2 regions of the Sporosarcina saromensis genome follow, and region 2 is predicted to be linked to the other one. Evidence: riboswitches for the same ligand, from Rfam matches in the RefSeq annotation. Region 2 holds a riboswitch; the other holds the start of a gene.

Region 1 (9,719 bases), 130 kb from region 2:
CCATAAGCATAGCGCATATCATAAAATATAGAATCTTCCGCAGATGTTTGTTTCCTCTTTTATTAATACGATCTCTATATTGTGTATTGCCCGACTGGTATCGCATAATATCGATGCCTGCGTAAGCGTTCAATTGTTTCGCATTCTTAAAGCGGCGAATATCTCCAATTTCTCCGATTAATCGGCATGCCGTCGAATCGCCTATACCCGGTATCGAGCGGTAAACAAGATATTCTTTTCGGCCTTCTGATAACTTTTTCATTTGTTTTATCAGTGTATCTTTCTTCTCCTTCAAGTCGGCAATTCGGGACGCGTAATCACGAACCTGGTCGCATCGAATATCATTCGGTTTGATGGCTGGATAGCTGTTTCGCGCTGCTTCCAATAGAACGGATGCTTTCGCTTCAGCTCGTGCCAACGAAAGGTTCTTTCTTGTATTAGCTTTTAAACGATTCTTAATGACCGTCTTTGAATGATCCAGTAAAAGTGCAGGATGCGGATAGAGCTGAACAATATTTAAGAACAGAGCTGAACTTGGTGTAATGAGCTTTTCTAATTCCGGGAAGCTAAGATGTAAAATAGAATGCATTCTGCTTTTCAGTAAAATCATTTCTTCATCAATTTCATCGTAATAACGCGTCAAGGCACGCATCTGTTCATAATAATCATCTTGGATATATGTATGTTTACGCGCCGCTTGGAAATGGGTCTTCGCAAGTTCATGGGCATCACTAAGATCTGTTTTATGCCGCCGCATCTTCGCCATCTGTAAATTGGCTTCAAGTGGATTCATGCGGCAATACGCATAGCCAAAATCTTTGAGAAATGTTTCGATAGGTTTTGAATAGACGCCGGTTGCTTCAAACACGATATCTGGTGCCTGGCCATCTACCTTTGTGATCTCTGCCATTCTTTCGTGCAATCGTTCAAATTCAACACGTGTATGATGAAATTCGCCTTCAAATTCACATTGGCGATAACCATCATAAATCGCAATCGTACTTTTTCCTTTACTCACATCTAAAGCTACGACATGTTTCATGTTCATTTCTCCTTCTTGACCAATCATAGAAGCCTCCACACTACCTTATCGATTCCACTTTCTTATACACGATCTCTATGGACCCAACATACTAAACTGATTCATATAAGGGCGTGAAGTTAGCCGGTTTTAAATACGGACTCAAAAGGTCCAAGAGGCTGGTCGGCTTTTCTTCACTTCTACTATAAAAAAATAGTAGCACAAACCATGGCCTTGGTTTGTACTACTAATGTTAGTATGTTTTTTATGCCATCACTTTCACCAAGTTTGCCATTTCAATGGCAGCCATTCCAACATCCCAACCTTTGTTGCCCGCCTTCGTGCCTGCACGCTCGACAGCTTGTTCAATCGTCTCTGTCGTCAACACACCAAAAAGCACGGGAATCTCTTCTGTCATATTCAAAGAGGCGATTCCTTTTGCCACTTCATTACATACATAGTCGAAATGAGGAGTTGCTCCTCTAATGACCGTACCGAGTGCGATAACGGCATCATATTTCTTTGAGGCAGCCATACGCTTCGCTATCAAAGGAATCTCAAATGCACCTGGCACCCAACAGATTTCGATATCTTCCGGTGCGACACGATGTCTGACTAAAGCGTCTTGTGCTCCGCTTAGTAGTTTGCCAGTAATAAACTCATTAAATCTTGAAACGACGATGCCTATTTTTAAGCCATCCCCTATTAAATGTCCTTCATAAGTTGTATACATCGCTCATTTCGCTCCTTCGTATAAAAGATGTCCAAGTTTCTCTTTCTTCGTTTTCATATACTGTTCATTCGCTTCGTGTGTCGGTATTTCAATTGGAACTCTGCGTATGATTTGAATGCCATGCGCTTCAATACTGTCCATTTTTCGTGGGTTATTCGTTAACAACTGGATTTGTGTACAACCGAGCTCTTTCAAGATTTGTGCACTGACGTCATACGTACGGCAGTCATCGGCAAATCCTAAAAGGGCATTCGCTTCGACCGTATCATAGCCTTGTTCTTGCAACTGATACGCTTTCATTTTATTGACAAGCCCAATCCCACGCCCTTCCTGTCGCATATAAAGAAGGACACCGACTCCCGCTTGTTGGATAGTCGCAAGGGAGGCATGTAGCTGGGGGCCACAATCACATCGACAAGAACCGAAGACATCTCCTGTTAAACATTCGGAGTGAATCCTGACGAATGGGGCTTCGACAGTAGCCAAATCACCCATTACAAAGGCAATATGCTCTTGACCCGTCCATTTCTCTACATAGGTATACGCTGTAAATTCTCCATATGTCGTCGGTAAATGTGTTGACACAATCTGTTCGATAAGTTGTTCATTCTTTTTCCGATAGGCAATCAATTGCTCAATCGAAAGAATGACCATGCCTAAACGTTCAGCAAGTTCTTCAAGTTGACGTCCTCTTGCCATCGTGCCATCTGCATTCATAATTTCACATATAACGCCTACTGGCTCAGCGCCTGCAAGTTTCGCCAAGTCGACCGCCGCTTCCGTGTGGCCAGGGCGTGTCAAGACGCCACCTTGTTTGGCGACTAAAGGGAATATGTGGCCAGGTCGTCTAAAATCGGTTGCCACAGAAGTATGATTCAACATTTTCATAATCGTTTCCGATCTTTCGAATGCAGATATGCCAGTATGTGCATTCGCATGGTCGATACTGACCGTAAAAGCGGTACCATGCGCATCTGTATTCGTTCCGGTCATCGGGGAAAGCCCTAACTGTTCATTCTTTTCCTCTTCAATCGGCACGCAAATGAGTCCTCGACCTTCCATCGCCATGAAATTGATCATTTCAGGTGTGGCAAATTCCGCAAGTGCTACGAAATCACCCTCGTTTTCTCGCTTCTCGTCATCGACAACAATAATGGCTTTTCCTTGTTTAAGTTGTTCGAGTGCTGTTTCTACCGATGCAAACACGTTCTCAGCTCCTTATGCGTAAAATCCGTTTTTGACGAGTGTATCCATTGTCAGTACGTCTTTTTGATGCTGTTTTTGAGTCGATGGGCGGCATAGTTGCTCTACATATTTCGCAAGTATGTCACATTCAACATTTACATAATGGCCAACTACCTTCATGCCAATAATGGACTGTTGTTGCGTCGTTGGAATTAATGAAATTGTACAGCCAGTTGAAAACACATCAAAAATCGTCAATGAAGTTCCATCAATTGTAATGGACCCTTTCGGAATCATGTATTTCAACAACGAGTCTTCTAGTTGAATGTCCATATACAGTGCATTTTCATGTTTGCGCTTTGAAGTGATTTTTCCTATGCTGTCAACGTGACCTGATACGATATGTCCGCCAAAGCGGCTCGTCATGGCCATTGCTCGTTCTAAATTCACTTTGTCTCCCTTTTGGAGTTTGGATAACGTAGTCGACTGAAACGTTTCCGGCATGACATCTGCAGTAAAATGCGTTGATGTAAAAGATGTAACCGTCAAACAGACGCCATTCACAGCTAGACTATCACCGAAATTGACATCCGCAAGAACAGTCGTACAGACGATCGTTAACGACATAGAGCGGTTTCCTCTGTTTACTGCATGCACCGTTCCAATTTCTTCAACAATTCCAGTGAACAATTAGTCATCACCTCGCTTGTTGAAAAGGGCATGGATACGTACATCCTCATGAAGTGTTTTCATATCGAGGATGTCGAGCATTTTCCCTTCAGCGATACGGGTACAGCCGTGGTCCATGAAAAGGGAAGGACCGTTTCCAATCAGTTTCGGGGCTACATACAAATACAATTCATCCGCTAAACCTGCTGTGATGAAACTGGAGTGTACTTGACTGCCACCTTCAACGAGTAGTTTCATAATCCCACGTTTACCGAGACGTTTTAACACCTCGTGTAAATAGTCGACATCAGGAGGAATCGACTCAACGGTTACGAGGGGGTATTTTGCGAACTGGTTCGTCAGTGTGTCTTGTCCGACAGTAAAAATGATTGTTTCTGCAGCATTGTCCTGAATGACATTAGCTGTTTGTGGCGTCCGTAGATGCCTGTCTAAAATTATGCGAATAGGGTTCTTTCCACCATGGGGCAAACGGGTGGTGAGGAAAGGGTTATCTTGAAGAATCGTATTTACACCTACTAGTATCGCATCATGGGTATGGCGGAGGGTATGGACATCCGATCTTGCGTGTGACGAAGTTATCCATTTGCTGTCCCCAGTGTGCGTCGCTAGGCGGCCGTCCAATGATGTGGCGGCTTTTAAGGTGATATACGGTGTTCCGTGTTTTATAAAATGAAAATATGCCCGGTTACTAAAATCTGCCTCTTTTGTACAAATAGCTAAAATGACTTCAATGCCTGCAGCTCTAAGAAGCCTGATCCCTTTGCCATTGACGGCGGGATTAGGGTCCAATGACGCAATGAAAACGCGTCGTATACCGCTCTCAATAATGGTATCCGTGCACGGTGGCGTTTTCCCCGTATGTGCACATGGTTCCAGTGTCACATACAAATCGGCATTCTGTGCTTGCGCGCCGGCCATTGTTAAAGCGTGCACCTCAGCATGCGGTGTCCCTGCACGTACATGCATACCTGTTCCGACAATTTGGCCGTCTTTTACGCAAACAGCGCCGACAATCGGATTCGGAGAAGTGTGACCTTCAGCAGTCATTGCAAGATCTAAAGCGAGTTTCATATAAGTTTCATCTGTCATTTTGTTCCCCCTTTCAACATGAAAAGGGCAGACGTATAGTGGGCATGGCAAAAAAACGCCTGCAACTTCTCCCATCCAGACTTTCACTGTCGGTGCCGGAGTTACACCAGCTCCACCGTCTTCAAGTAGAGAAGAACGGGTCACGGACTGACGAGCGCGATTGCTCGATCACCGCCGGTAAGGAATTTCACCTTGCCCCGAAGTTGCAGTATTTTATTTACCGCAATCAATTTAGCACAAAAATAGCGACTTGCCAAACTCTTTTTATAAACAAGAAAGCGTCAATTGTTGATTAACCGTCGTTTTTAAGCGCTTAAAATGCTATCATGAAGTGTATTTAGAGTAATTTAGCTTATGCAATCTGAACGGATTGAAAGAAAGATAGGTAAAATAGATTGAACTGAAAATGAATCGTTCGAAACATTCAAGAATGGAGGCGACGAATGGAAAATCGTACAATTGAAGAATTACAATCACGGCAAGAACTACTGGAAGGATTTCATGTCATGCGATACCTACGACCTCAATTTACTGAGCAAAGTTATATCGCATTGGTGGAAGAAGCTCAAAAGAACGAGACGTATCGTCAATTCGCATTGCGAGTAGATGGACGTATCGTAGCTGTGATTGGTTTTCAACCAATGATTACGCTTTATTACGGAAAGTATATTTGGGTCTGTGATTTAGTGACTGACATAGCATTTCGATCAAAAGGATTTGGTGAACAGCTATTGACGTTTGTCCATTCGCTTGCAAAGAAAGAAGGATTTGACCGGATTGCACTATCTTCTGGTCTCCAACGAGAACATGCACACCGGTTTTATGAAGAAAAAATGGGGTATGAGCGTGCGAGTTTTGTTTTTACAAAAACGCTGTGATCCATTCATAAAGCCAAATAGCTGAAATAGGGCACTATGTACTTTATAATGAGGAAGAATTAGCAGGTTTACACCAGTGAATCGTTGAATTTTGTTGAAAAAGTGAGGAACACACGCATGTCAAGAGAAGCAGAAGGTAAAGCACACGGAAAAGTAATCCTCATAGGAGAACATTCCGTTGTTTATGATAAACCTGCAATTGCCTTACCATTTCCGGTTGTGAACGTCGTTGCGACTGTAAGGGAAGGTATTGAAAATGATAATAAAACGTCAATTTGTGTAACGAGTCGATATTTTAGTGGTGAGCTTCAACAGGCACCTGTCGAGTTATCCGGTTTTAAAGCGAGTGTAGAAGAATCGCTGCAATTGTTACATGCCACGGATACGAATTTATCGATACAGATCGATTCATCCATACCGTCAGGAAGAGGATTAGGATCGAGTGCAGCAGTCGCTCATGCTGTCGTAAAAGGGATCTTTCATTACTTTGATGCACCTTTGCCACATGATGTGCAAATGCACCTCGTTCAAATTGCCGAAACGCATGCGCACGGCAATCCGAGTGGCATTGATATGGAAGCTACTTCAAATGAAGCGCCCATTTGGTTTCAAAAAGGGAAGAAGACAACAGCTCTTTCTTTCAAGAAACCTTTACATATCGTCATCGCGGATTCTGGACAATTCGGGGATACGCGAACGGCTGTGGAGAGTATACGCCATATGTATCGAAACCAACCGACGTCTGCTCGGGCATCGATTGAATTGCTAGGTGCGTACACGCATGCGTGTAAAGATGCATTGCTGGAAGGCAATAGCACAAAAGTTGGCGAGTTGTTGAATCTTGCACAAACGGAATTAGTCACACTCGGTGTCAGTGATACAAAGCTGGATCATTTGATCACAATCGCTAGAGCGAACGGTGCACTTGGCGCTAAATTGACGGGCGGCGGTCGTGGCGGCTGTGTGTTATGTTTGGCGGAAGATGAACAACATGCACAAAAGTTGGCAAGTGCGTTAGAAAAAGCTGGAGCTTGTCAAACATGGACGAGTCGTATTAGCCATCCATAACAAGAGCAGAACAGATTATGAAGTGAGGGTTTTTGATGAAAGCAACAGCAAGAGCGCATACGAATATTGCGCTAATTAAATATTGGGGGAAACGAGACGAACAATTGTTCCTTCCGATGAATAATAGCATTTCCATTACACTCGACCAGTTTTATACAACAACTTCGGTTACTTTTCAAGACGACTTAGCGTCCGATGTGTTCGTATTGGACGGAGTGGAACTTGGTGGTGCAGAACAAAACAAAATTTCAACTTTTCTAGACCTCGTCAGAAAAACGACGAAGCATCATGGGCATGCAGTCGTGGAGTCCTCTAACAATGTCCCGACTGCTGCAGGTTTCGCCTCATCCGCTTCAGGCTTTGCAGCACTGGCTGCAGCTTCTACGAAAGCGCTTGGGTATGAAATATCTGATGCAGGACTATCCATTCTTGCTCGACAAGGATCGGGTTCTGCGTGTCGGTCGATATACGGGGGATTCGTCGAATGGCATATGGGTGAAAAGAATGATGGAACCGATTCATTCGCTACGCAACTTCTTTCAGAAGAAGACTGGCAACTGAGTATAATATCTGTCATGGTCGAAGCGAAACAGAAAAAAGTGTTAAGTCGAGAAGGGATGAAAAGGACGGTTGAAACATCGCCTTTTTACGACGGTTGGTTAGCTTCGCTTGAACCGGATCTACTTGCAACGCGTGCAGCAATCGCCAAACGTACGTTTGAACAATTAGGAACGGTGCTGGAACGAAATGCGATGAAAATGCACGCCACAACATTAGGCGCTAACCCTCCATTCATGTATTGGATGAGTTCCACGATTGAAGTGATGCAAGCAGTCCAGGAATTGCGAGAAGACGGCATACAGGCATATTTTACAATCGATGCAGGTCCGAATGTTAAAGTGATTTGCCAACCCGCAGATGAAAGGGTCGTAATGGACAGGTTGAAACAGCTGATGTGCGTGAAAGATCTATTCCTTTGCCATCCAGGACCTGGTATCCACTATTTAACTACATGAAGGAAGGAATCGATGTATGAAACCACCAACCTTAACCGTCAGGGTACCAGGTAAGTTGTTTATCGCAGGAGAATATGCTGTGTTGGAACCAGGAGGGCATAGTGTTGTTGTAGCTATCGACCGGTATGTGTATGCGCATCTGACAGACAGTCCGGAATTTGTCGTCAACTTACCCCAAATCGGTTTTTCAAAAATGTCTTGGTCCGAAACGGATGACGGATTACGCTTCTGTACGTATGCGCCAAAACTAACCTTCATCCAAAATGCCATTACCGTTTGTCATCAATACATACGACATGTTGGTATTCAAGTGGAACCATTCAGCTTAACAATTGACAGTGAACTGGATGATTTCGCTACTGGCAAAAAATACGGTTTAGGGTCAAGTGCTGCGGTCGTTGTTGCAGTTATAAGCGCTATTTTACAAAAACATTATGCGCATGGGATTCCTTTGTCGCATGAAGTGATTTATAAGTTAGCAGCAATTGCACACTTCACGACGCAAGGAAGTGGTTCTTGTGCTGACATTGCAGCGTCAACTTACGGGGGATGGCTTCATTATCGTACATTTGATGCGAAGTGGTTGATTGAACAACTCGAAGACGGGGTAGACGTCCATACACTTGTTGCCAAACAATGGCCTGGTTTACAGGTGACAACTATTCAACCACCAGCCGACTTGGAATTAGTCGTCGGATGGACAGGGAGCGAAATGTCGACAGTGAAGATGATCGACCGTATTCGTGCATTACAAACGCAGCGGCCACATCGCTATGCGGCTTTTATAGACCAGAGCACAGAGGCAGTTTTAACTATGGTTGAACATTTTTCAGCGAACAATTTAGCGGGTGCTCTACAGAGTTTAACCGCAAATCGTAATGCATTGAAAGCGTTAAGTGAAGAAGTGGAAGCCGTCATTGAAACACCTAGTTTGCAAGCTTTGATACAGATTGCGAATGAGTACGGAGCTGGTAAAACATCAGGTGCAGGCGGTGGTGATTGTGGTATTGCGCTCGTTTCAGAAAAATCGTTTGTTGATTCATTAAAGAGAGAGTGGCGACAAGCGGGCATCGAACCATTGAATTTGACTGTCTGCATGGAAGGCACAAAGAGGATAGAAAAGGGGGATTTAATCGTATGACGGATTCGATCCATACACGGAAAGCCGAACACATTGAGATTACGCTTAATGAAAAAGTAACGGGTACAAACATTTCGACTGGACTTGAAAAAGTTCAATTTATTCATAATGCACTCCCTGAGATTGACTTTAATGAGATTTCCATTGAAAGCAAGTTTTTGAATGAGCAAAGACCGACACCGTTCGTTATTAGTTCGATGACAGGTGGAGCTGCATTTGCGGAAACCATCAATCGGAACTTGGCCATTGCTGCTGAAGAACGAGGATGGGTGCTTGCATTAGGTTCGATGCGTGCATTAATCGAAAGTGAAGAACACCGTGCATCTTTTCAAGTGCGTAAATATGCACCGAATGTACCGATCATCGCGAATTTAGGAGCTGTTCAATTAAATTATGGATTTGGCGTAGATCAGTGCAAACAGATTATCGAGATGAGCGAAGCAAACGCATTAGTCTTGCATTTGAATACAATCCAAGAAATTATCCAACCGAACGGCGATTTGAATTTTAAAGACTTACTCGGTAAGATTGAGCAGTTAACGAAAGAGCTTGGAGTACCGGTCGGCGTGAAGGAAGTTGGCTGGGGCATCGACGGTCAAACAGCGAAGAGACTGTGTGACGTCGGTATCGCTTTTGTCGATGTCGCTGGAGCTGGTGGTACGTCTTGGAGCCAAGTTGAGAAATTCCGTTCAAACGACCCAGTAAAACGCGCTGCCGCAGAAACGTTTAGTGGTTGGGGCAATCCGACCGTCGATTGTGTCATTGGCGTTCGTGAGCAGGTTGCAAATACATCGATCGTAGCAAGTGGCGGCATGTATACGGGGCTAGATGCTGCGAAAACAATTGCGTTAGGTGCTGATATGGTAGGCTTCGGCAGATCAATTTTGAAAGAAGCAAC
Region 2 (9,719 bases):
GAAAGGGAATGCAAAGTCATGTTGTTCTTGAAAACGATACGGATGGAATGAAGTTATTTACAATAGGATTAGTCCATGTTGTAGATGTTGTACCGATAACATTTTTAATTCCTACCGAATTGATTCAATCAGATATCTCTTCCGAAAACGTCAACAGTGTGGAGCTTTACAATCATTATGCAAAGTTGATTGATGAGGAAGGACTTGGTTTTGAAGACTACCATCCTTATAAGGGGAAGATTTCTTTCCAAGGTAATACGGTTATTCACCAAATGCCATCTGAGCATGAATATGACATGTCGCCGACAACAATTGGTGCGTACACTTTTTCTGCAATCGCATCGTTTCCGGATTTTAAGGAGATGAAAGTAGTCGATGACAAGAATGAACCTGTTGTTTTTGACTATATCGGTGAAGCGATGGAGGTAACACTTAAGAGGCCGTCTGCTTTTTACAAATACACTGTCAACGAGGAACAATCGTACTTAATCCCTTATGAGAATAGGAAGCTCGATGAAATTCAGGAAGCATTATTGGCGATGAAAAACCCTGAAAATGATATTGTCACTTCCGTTATCCCATCATCTGTGGACTATACAATCCAAGAAACAGATGATGTTGTAACAGTTTCTTTTAAACAGTTATTGGATTTAGATGCTTACCCTCCTAACGAAATACTCGAAATGGTGGAAGCGTTCATGTTAACAGCAGCTAGTTTTGACAAACAAATACAATTGCACAACGTAAAACAAGAATATTTTGAGCGATATACGCTTACAAAACCATTGCCGAAACCCGTTGCAGCCAATCCAATTGTTTGGTGAATAGAGGAAGACTGAATTGTAAACAATACCGTTTACAAATCAGTCTTTTTTCTATACAATGAAATAGTAAGTTAATATTGATTCATCTTCGGGGCAGGGTGTAATTCCCGACCGGCGGAAATAGAAAAGTAATTTTCTTAGCCCGCGAGCTTAACAGCTGATTCTGGTGAGATTCCAGAGCCGACAGTATAGTCTGGATGGGAGAAGGTGAAGGTGCAGCCGTCTTTTTGTGTTGTCTACAAAAAGGGTGCTTTCTTAAGTATGGGTGAAAATAGAGTCACAGGCTCTATCTACAACCATCTATTTAATGACGCCTTAAACTCTCCCTAAAGCATGCAATTGCTTTAGGGTTTTTTCATAGACACACATTATACGGTCAAACCTTTCCTCTTTTGAAGTGAATCGCAAAAGGAGAGAGGAACAAGTGAATAACAAGAAACTACGAAAGATGATTCTCATCGCTATGCTTGGGAGCATTTCAACGGTGCTTATGCAGTTGAACTTCCCATTGCCAGCATTGCCGCCATTCCTGAAAATCGATTTCAGTGAAGTGCCAGCCGTGGTTGCAATTTTAACGATGGGACCAGTTGCAGGAATTGCAGTTGAACTGCTAAAAAATATCTTGTATTGGTTTTTATCGGGAAGTCCGACAGGTGTACCGGTTGGCGAAATTGCAAACTTTGTAACGGGCGTACTTTTCATCATGCCAATTTACTGGATCTTTAAAAAGGTCCAATCGACAAAAGGCTTGACAGTTGGCCTTATTGTAGGAACACTGTCGATGGCTGTCGGTATGAGTGCACTTAATTATTTAGTATTCCTACCGATGTATGTCTATTTCTTGAATATGCCACCTTATACAGGGGAAGCGTTGTTCAACGTAATTGTGCTTGGTATTCTACCATTTAATCTAATTAAAGGCGTCATGCTAATGGTTATTTCTTTGTTATTGTACAAAAGTATGAGCAAATGGATTGATCAGCAACAGCGGAAATTGACGCTTCAATAAAAAAAGCTGTCTAGAAAGTGTGAAAACACTATCTGGACAGCTTTTTTCTATGTGCGGTTATTCATTTGAAGTAGTGGTGACAATTGGACTGCCGACTTCAGTTATGTAAGGGGCGTATTGCCCCTAAAAAATTAATCTTCGTATTTTAACGGATCGCCTTCAAATGGAGCATCCGCGACTTTAATTGAATCAGTAGGGCAACCATCAAACGCATCTTCCATATCTTCCATCAGTTCTTCTGGAACTTCTGTATTACCCGTGTTATCATCTAAAATAACGTAAGCGATTCCTTCGTCATCATAATCGTAGATGTCCGGTGCAGCAGCTCCACAAGCGCCGCATGCAATACATGTATCTTGGTCAACAATGGTGTATTTCTTAGACATAGACGTTCTCTCCTCTTTTCTCCGCACTATCTATTTAGTTCCTTTACTATTCTAAAGCTGTTTTCGTAAGTTTTCAACCTAAAAACATCTCAATGAGGAGGAATTGGACTTGAACTTGTCAACAATCCTATTATTCATCATAGAAAAGATGTCCGGGCAACGTTCAATGAATGCAAGCCTACACATTATTCGTGGGAAGAAATCTGGTCAAACCCTCCAAGATGTAGACTATTTCAATAGTAAGCCTTATTTTGGTATTTGGCCGAAAATTCGACAAGATTTGTTCAACGATGCAATAGAAGAACTATTTCAAGAGGGGTTCATTTGCGCGCAAGACGAATTTATACACGTAACAGAAAAGGGTCGGCAGGCAATTTCAGCGGTAGCCCCATATCAGTTTAAAGGTTGGGATTATCGAGGGAAAGAAATAGTGTTCTTTGGAAGAGTGGCGTTAGTAGTGCAAACGGTGTCGCATTTACGTGATGGAATTAGAACGTTTGTGCCTATGCGAAGTGAAACGGAGATACAAATGTTCGTTAAAAAGCTGATTCTTCAGCAATCGATCTCCAGACAGCAATTAGGCGCTTCTCTAAGGGAAGAACTGATTTTAGCCATTAATAATTGTGGAATGACGGACAGACAAAAATATCTGTTTTCTTATCGTCTAGCTGGGAGCGGGATGTCTGCAAAAACGTGGGAGCAGCTAGCTTTAACGATGGAGTCGCGTGTTGACGAAGTATATTTACTATTCATCGAAAGTTTACATAAGTTGCTTCCTCTTGTTGAAAAGAACAAGGAAGACTATCCATTACTTCATCAGTGTACAGCCGATGTGAAAGTGCACACCTACTTGACTGATTCTGCGTATCGGACGAAAAAAATGTTCGACAACGGTTATTCTATGAAGGATATTGCGACAATGCGTCAATTAAAGCAAAGTACCATTGAAGATCACTTTGTAGAAATGGCGATGAACGATAGTAAATTCCCAATTCGTCACTTTGTGGGCGAAGAAGCGATTGAGGCAGTGCAAAAAAAATCAGAAGCATTGCGAACGAAAAGGCTAAAAGTATTAAAAGATGAGTTTGAGGAGTTGTCCTATTTTCAGCTTCGTCTTATCTTAGCAGTCCAGAAAAGAGGTTTGAAGAATGAATTTGCATGACGCTTTAAAAAAACATTTGGGCTATGATCACTTCAGACCGGGTCAACAAGCGATTGTCGAAAATGTTTTGCGAGGTCAGGACACAATTGGATTATTGCCAACAGGAATGGGCAAATCTCTTTGCTATCAATTGCCTGGATACTTGATGGAAGGAACGGTGCTGATCATTTCGCCTCTTGTCTCATTAATGGAAGACCAAGTCATGCAAATGAAAAGAAACGGAGAAAAACGAGTAATTGCACTGAATTCTTCCTTGGTGCATGAGCAAAGGCAAAAAGCCTTTCGGCGACTCGCAGACTATAAGTTTATCTTCACTTCGCCTGAAATGCTGTCGCAATCTTTCATTGTTGATGTATTCAAAGAAATGAACTTGGCATTAATTGTAATTGATGAGGCCCATTGCATTTCGCAGTGGGGATTTGATTTTAGGCCAGACTATTTACGTATTCGTGAATTTCTTTCCATCATTAACAGGCCTGCCGTTTTGGCATTGACAGCAACTGCGGATCAAAAAGTGCTTGAAGATATTCCTTTTTATTTACAAATGATAAATCCGATAATCGAACGTCAATCTTTGGATCGACCGAACATTGCCTATTCGGTCGTACAGCTTGAATCGGTCGCCGATAAAACAGAATGGATTAAACGGCGACTCCTCTCCACAACAGGTCCAGGGATCGTATATGCTCCTTCAAGGAAGCGAGCGGATGAATTAGCGATCATCCTACAATCAATTGGTGTTCATGCCCAATCCTATCATGCCGGAAAGGAACAAGATGACAGGTCAATTATCCAAGATCAGTTTTTAAACGGTGAAATTGATTGGGTTTGTGCAACAAATGCTTTTGGTATGGGTGTACATAAAGAAAATGTACGACAAGTCATTCATGATCAGTTGCCAGCTACCGTTGCAGGTTACATACAAGAAGTGGGAAGGGCGGGTAGAGATGGTCGTAAATCGGTAGCCACTTTATTGTATACACCTGCTGATGAGCGTCTGACCAACTTTATTATCCAAACAGACTTACCGAGTGAGGAAGAGGTTATCCATTATGCGAAACTGTTAGAAAAAGGGGAAACGCAAACAAACGCAGCCCGTTTTTCGGGTTTGACAGACACAGCGTTAAGGGTAATTGAGTATTATAGGGAACGATGTTCAACAGAAGAAATCATTCAGAGATTCAAAATGCTTGCTATACAAAAAGATGAACAGCTGAAAAAGATGCTAGCACTCGTACATTCTACTACATGTTTACGTCGAACAATTTTGGCATATTTTAATGAAAATATTGTTACGAATTCACGAGATTGTTGTACGGTTTGTGGTCTGTCGGATATGGAATGGTTAGCAAATATCGTTCAAAAGGATGAACTGCAAGCAAAACAACGTTGGGATGAAAGAATTACAAGTCTTCTTACCTAACAGCTATGATCTCCGTTTACTTTTCCGACAAGATTCGTCATAATAGTACCAAGAGCAAGATGGATAGGAGAATTTGTCGATGAAAAATAGTGATTATAAAGTAGATTTCGAGGAACATCGAAAAGAAATAGAACTGGATGAACAATCTGATGCAATCTTGCCCTCTCGCCTTGAGCGGCATGGGAAACGGAAGAAAAGTAAGCAGAACCGTTCATCAAGCCATACGATGATTAATGTCATTTTAGGTGTTTTTACATTTATCCCTGTGTTGATATTTGTCTTTGTCATCTATAATTTTTATTTTGGATCAGATAGTAGTTCGGCGAGCGAAGATTCAGATTTCCGTGTGGAGAATAATACAAGCAGTTCGATTGACAAGAATACATCTAATTCAGGTTTATTAGGTACGGATGATAAAAACGATGATAGTGATGCAGAAGAAGAAAGTGAAAAAGAACAACAGGCAGAAGTGCCCCCTACGACTTCCGATAAAGACAAAACTGTTGTGAACAAACCACAAAGCCCAGCTAATCAGGACAAAGAGAAGCAAAATGCTACTCAACCGAAAGAAGAAACAGATAAGGTGGAAAAAAAACCTGCTACTCCTGTTAGCTCAACTACGCATACCGTAGCTGAAAACGAAACTTTGTATCGAATATCGATGAATTATTATGGAAATGATAGTGGTATTGAAAAAATCAAATCAGCTAACGGTTTGTCTTCGAACGAAATCAGAGTAGGGCAAAAATTAATCATCCCCAAAAATTAATTCTAAAAAAGAAGGAATGAAGAGGCAAAGGTAGGTTCTTTGCCTTTTTCTTATGGTAGGTGTGTAATGAAAATTGTATGGAATAGTATGCTAATTGCATTGAGTGTGTTTGGAAGTATTTTTGCTTATATGTACGCTCTTGCAAATCGGAAACAAGTCAAGCAGCATGCATTTAGTGTTAAAACCGATCAATTAGAACAGAAACAACTAACACTATTTTTTATATCCGATATTCATCGACGAAAAATTGATGAGCGCTTATTAAATAAGATTAGGAAATTTGGTCCCATTGACATGGTTATAATAGGTGGGGATTTGGCTGAAGGTGGCGTACCTGTTGCGCGGATAGAAGAAAATGTAGAAAAACTCTCTATGTTAGGCGAGCTATTTTTCATTTGGGGGAATAACGACCGTGAAGTCGGTGAAGACGTCATTCGACGTATACTCCAGCGTCATGGGGGTACTCTGTTGGAAAATAGTGCAAGCGGGATAGCGAGTCATCCAACTTGGTGTCTATGTGGAACGGATGACCCTTCAAGCAATAATGTAGATATCAGTAGGGCCTTACAAAACAGTCATCGATATAAGCATCTGATCGTTGCGACACATTCTCCAGTTTTATTCCGAAAAGTGAAAGAATATGTACAACCAGATCTTATGCTTGCGGGTCATACACACGGTGGCCAAATAAGAATCGGGCGTTTTGGTTTACATCCATTAGGGAAATTTACCGTTTCAAACGCAAAAGCTACATTAATCAGTAATGGATATGGTACGTCAATTATTCCGTTACGATTTGGAGCGAAACCCGAATGTCATATTATACGGATAAGATACTAACCAGTGGACAGTCCAAATAGGTCTTTTTGGCAAAGGAAAGGAACGATGAAGCATGAATAACCTAGACGCGATTGTCATCGGTGGAGGCCCCTGTGGACTCTCCGCCGCGATTGAATTACAAAACAAAGGCTTACATGTCATTGTTATAGAAAAAGGAAATGTTGTAAATTCATTGTATCGTTACCCGACACATCAAACGTTTTTCAGTTCAAGCATTAAATTATCGATTGGAGACATTCCTTTTATAACAGCGAAAGAAAAGCCGAAACGAAATGATGCACTCGTCTATTATCGTAAAGTGGCTGAATTAAAAGGCTTGAACATTCATAGTTATGAAACTGTTGTTAGTGTAGAGAAGCAAAATGACAGTTTTCAAGTTGTGACGGACAAAGATTGCTATCAAGCGAAGCACGTTATCGTAGCTACGGGGTATTATGACCATCCGAATACATTAAATGTACCTGGAGACGATTTGCCAAAGGTGTACAGCTATTTTAAAGAAGCTCATCCTTATTTCGGGAAGCATGTTGCCGTTATTGGCGGAAAAAACTCCGCTGTCGATACCGCAATTGAGTTAGTAAGAGCTGGTGCGAAAGTGACAGTCATCTATCGAGGTTCAGTCTATTCTCCTAGCGTAAAGCCGTGGATATTACCCAGCTTCGATAGTTTTGTAAGGAATGGAGCGATAACGATGCATTTTGAAGCTAGCGTTGTGGAAATTACACCTACATCTTTGGTATTCAAAAAGGATGGGACGCTTCATATAATTGATAATGACTACGTCTTCTCTATGATCGGTTACCATCCAGATTACAATTTATTATCGAACATGGGCATCACCATTGATGAAAGAACAGGTAAACCCGATTATGACGAAGAAACAATGGAAACGAATGTGCCTGGTTTATACATTGCTGGTGTGATTGCAGCTGGTAATAATACGAATGAAATATTTATAGAGAACGGTCGCTTACATGGTAGTCTACTAGCGAACCATATTAGTGGGAAGAATGCGTGACTGGCATAGCAAGAAATGGTTTTCTCTAGTATGCTAGATGCGTGATATACTATTAGGGAAGGGAGACCGTTGCGTGATGATTATTTTGCTGACAGTTGCGATTGCACCAGGATTGGCGCTTTTCAGTTATTTCTATTTAAGAAAACAAATTGCAAAAGACCCATCCCGTACACTCTTTCATACATTCCTTTATGGAGCGATTATGACCTTTCCGATTATGTTCATCCAACATGTGTTTGAAGAAGAACAAATTATTGAAAACGAATTTTTTCGAAATGCGCTCTTCACAAGTGGATTAGAGGAGTTTTTCAAATGGCTTATTTTGATTATAGCGATTTATAAACACATTGAATTCGAAGACGCCTATGACGGAATTTTGTATGGTGCAAGTGTTTCATTAGGATTTGCCACAGTAGAAAATATTTTGTATTTATTTACTTTCGGTTTGGATACCGCCTTTATTCGAGCATTATTACCTGTTTCAAGCCATGCATTGTTCGGAGTTGTGATGGGCTATTATATAGGGAAAGCAAAATTTGCTACAGCTAAGAGTCAAAAAGGTATGTTATTCTTCGCCTTTTTTGCTTCATTTATTTTACACTTCATCTATAACGGTATTTTAGGCGTCAATGATCATTCGTTGTACTTAATCATTCCGTTTATGTTGTTTTTGTGGTGGTTTGGTTTGACGCGTGTTAAGTATGCACATACATTTGCAATGCAACAATTTAGGAAAAAAGCACAAGTGAAATGAGATATGCAGGTAGTAATTTATCCAAAGTCTTAAATGAACTTTCGATATATTTCTTAGAGTTTTAGTTAATCACCGGATTTTTGAGTTAACGTGTTCGAAAAGTATACTTGTTGATAAATGGATATTTAATGCAGCTGGTAAGTATAAACACCTTTGTGATCCTGTCATATGACAGGATCTTTTTTTATGCCATTCAATTTATAAAAAGAATAATCTTGGACAAACTGAAAAAAAGGAGGGTATGAAATTGAAAAAACTAATACTTAGCATGTTGACAGGTATTTTATTAGTAGGAATGACGTACACGACTGCCCCTATTCAAATTGAAGCATTCAGCTCCAGGATCTTGCGAAAGGGGCAACTGGGGACGACGTCATCGAGCTGCAAGCAAGATTACAATATATCGGGTTTTATAACGGAGAAATTGATGGGAAATTCGGTTATGGAACCTATTGGGCTCTCCGTTCATTTCAAGAGAAGTACGGAATGCCGATCGACGGTATAGCAGGGACGCTAACGAAGAAGAAATTAACTGCGGCATCGTCCTATGACGAAAAGTTTGTGAAAGACAATATTAAGAAAGGCAATCAATTCACCCATTATGGTGGTAAGCCACTTGCTTCCCAAGTAAAAGAAGGTGGAGGAAAGAAGGAAAACATCCATTTGCCTTCCAAATACTCTGAACAAGATTTGAAATTGATGGCAAATGCAGTTTATGGTGAAGCGAGAGGTGAGCCTTATGAAGGGCAAGTTGCCGTAGCTGCTGTCATTCTAAACCGCGTTGAGCATCCTGATTTTCCCGATACAGTAGGGGGTGTAATTTTTCAGCCTGGTGCATTTACGGCTGTTGATGACGGTCAAATTTGGTTGACTCCGAATGAACGGGCGAAAGAAGCTGTTCTCGATGCATTGAATGGGTGGGATCCTTCCGAAAACTCCATTTACTATTTTAATCCTATTACTGCTACGAGCAAATGGATTTGGTCAAGGCCACAAGTTAAAAAGATTGGTTTACACATTTTCTGCCATTAATAAATAGGTGAAAGGAGGATTGGAATAGCTCTATGTAAGAGCTGTTTACGACAAAATGAAAAAAACAGTATTTGTTTTAGTTTATGCGTTACTCGTTGTCGGGGTATTTGCTTATAACAAGTCCGCTGAAAATGAAAATTTATCACTCGCTTTAAGTAATCAGTATGCGCAAAAAATGGCAGATGCTTCTGAGAAACTGGACGAATTGGATTCCGCAGTGAAACAGACATTACTCTTTAACGCTTCGGATGGTTCCAAGGAAGCAAAAGACGATATATGGAGATTGTCATCGGACATAAAAAATTCAGTCGCATCATTGCCGCTGGATACAAGTTTTTCAACAACGTGGATGAATTATCTTGGACGTATCGGCAATTATGCGAAAGAAGCGCAGCAATCTGAAAATCCGGATGAATATTATAAGGTCATGTCACAAGCATCCAAAAACTTAGGTGATATGAAAAATGAATGGAGAGTCGCAACAGCCAGTCTCGTTGAAGGT

Evidence for each region. A riboswitch is a leader RNA that binds a small molecule or an ion and turns the genes downstream of it on or off. The one in region 2 is predicted to bind FMN.
Region 1: another riboswitch for FMN. It lies ahead of ribD (bifunctional diaminohydroxyphosphoribosylaminopyrimidine deaminase/5-amino-6-(5-phosphoribosylamino)uracil reductase RibD); the one in region 2 lies ahead of ACVHUV_RS12010 (ECF transporter S component).

Annotation. Positions count from the first base shown of each region.
Region 1 is NZ_CM142738.1:2,515,913-2,525,631, reverse strand. It holds gene ACVHUV_RS12705 (IS110 family RNA-guided transposase) at 1-1,042, opposite strand, end outside; gene ribH (6,7-dimethyl-8-ribityllumazine synthase) at 1,287-1,754, opposite strand; gene ACVHUV_RS12695 (bifunctional 3,4-dihydroxy-2-butanone-4-phosphate synthase/GTP cyclohydrolase II) at 1,758-2,960, opposite strand; gene ribE (riboflavin synthase) at 2,973-3,629, opposite strand; gene ribD (bifunctional diaminohydroxyphosphoribosylaminopyrimidine deaminase/5-amino-6-(5-phosphoribosylamino)uracil reductase RibD) at 3,630-4,718, opposite strand; FMN riboswitch at 4,778-4,927, opposite strand; gene ACVHUV_RS12680 (GNAT family N-acetyltransferase) at 5,162-5,596, shown strand; gene mvk (mevalonate kinase) at 5,714-6,664, shown strand; gene mvaD (diphosphomevalonate decarboxylase) at 6,700-7,680, shown strand; gene ACVHUV_RS12665 (phosphomevalonate kinase) at 7,697-8,821, shown strand; gene fni (type 2 isopentenyl-diphosphate Delta-isomerase) at 8,818-9,719, shown strand, end outside.
Region 2 is NZ_CM142738.1:2,389,208-2,398,926, forward strand. It holds gene ACVHUV_RS12005 (hypothetical protein) at 1-824, shown strand, start outside; FMN riboswitch at 905-1,037, shown strand; gene ACVHUV_RS12010 (ECF transporter S component) at 1,249-1,833, shown strand; gene ACVHUV_RS12015 (ferredoxin) at 1,965-2,219, opposite strand; gene ACVHUV_RS12020 (YpbB family protein) at 2,329-3,381, shown strand; gene ACVHUV_RS12025 (RecQ family ATP-dependent DNA helicase) at 3,368-4,804, shown strand; gene ACVHUV_RS12030 (LysM peptidoglycan-binding domain-containing protein) at 4,884-5,573, shown strand; gene ACVHUV_RS12035 (metallophosphoesterase) at 5,640-6,413, shown strand; gene ACVHUV_RS12040 (YpdA family putative bacillithiol disulfide reductase) at 6,466-7,431, shown strand; gene prsW (glutamic-type intramembrane protease PrsW) at 7,508-8,185, shown strand; partial or broken gene sleB (spore cortex-lytic enzyme) at 8,481-9,217, shown strand; gene ACVHUV_RS12055 (PepSY1/2 domain-containing protein) at 9,273-9,719, shown strand, end outside.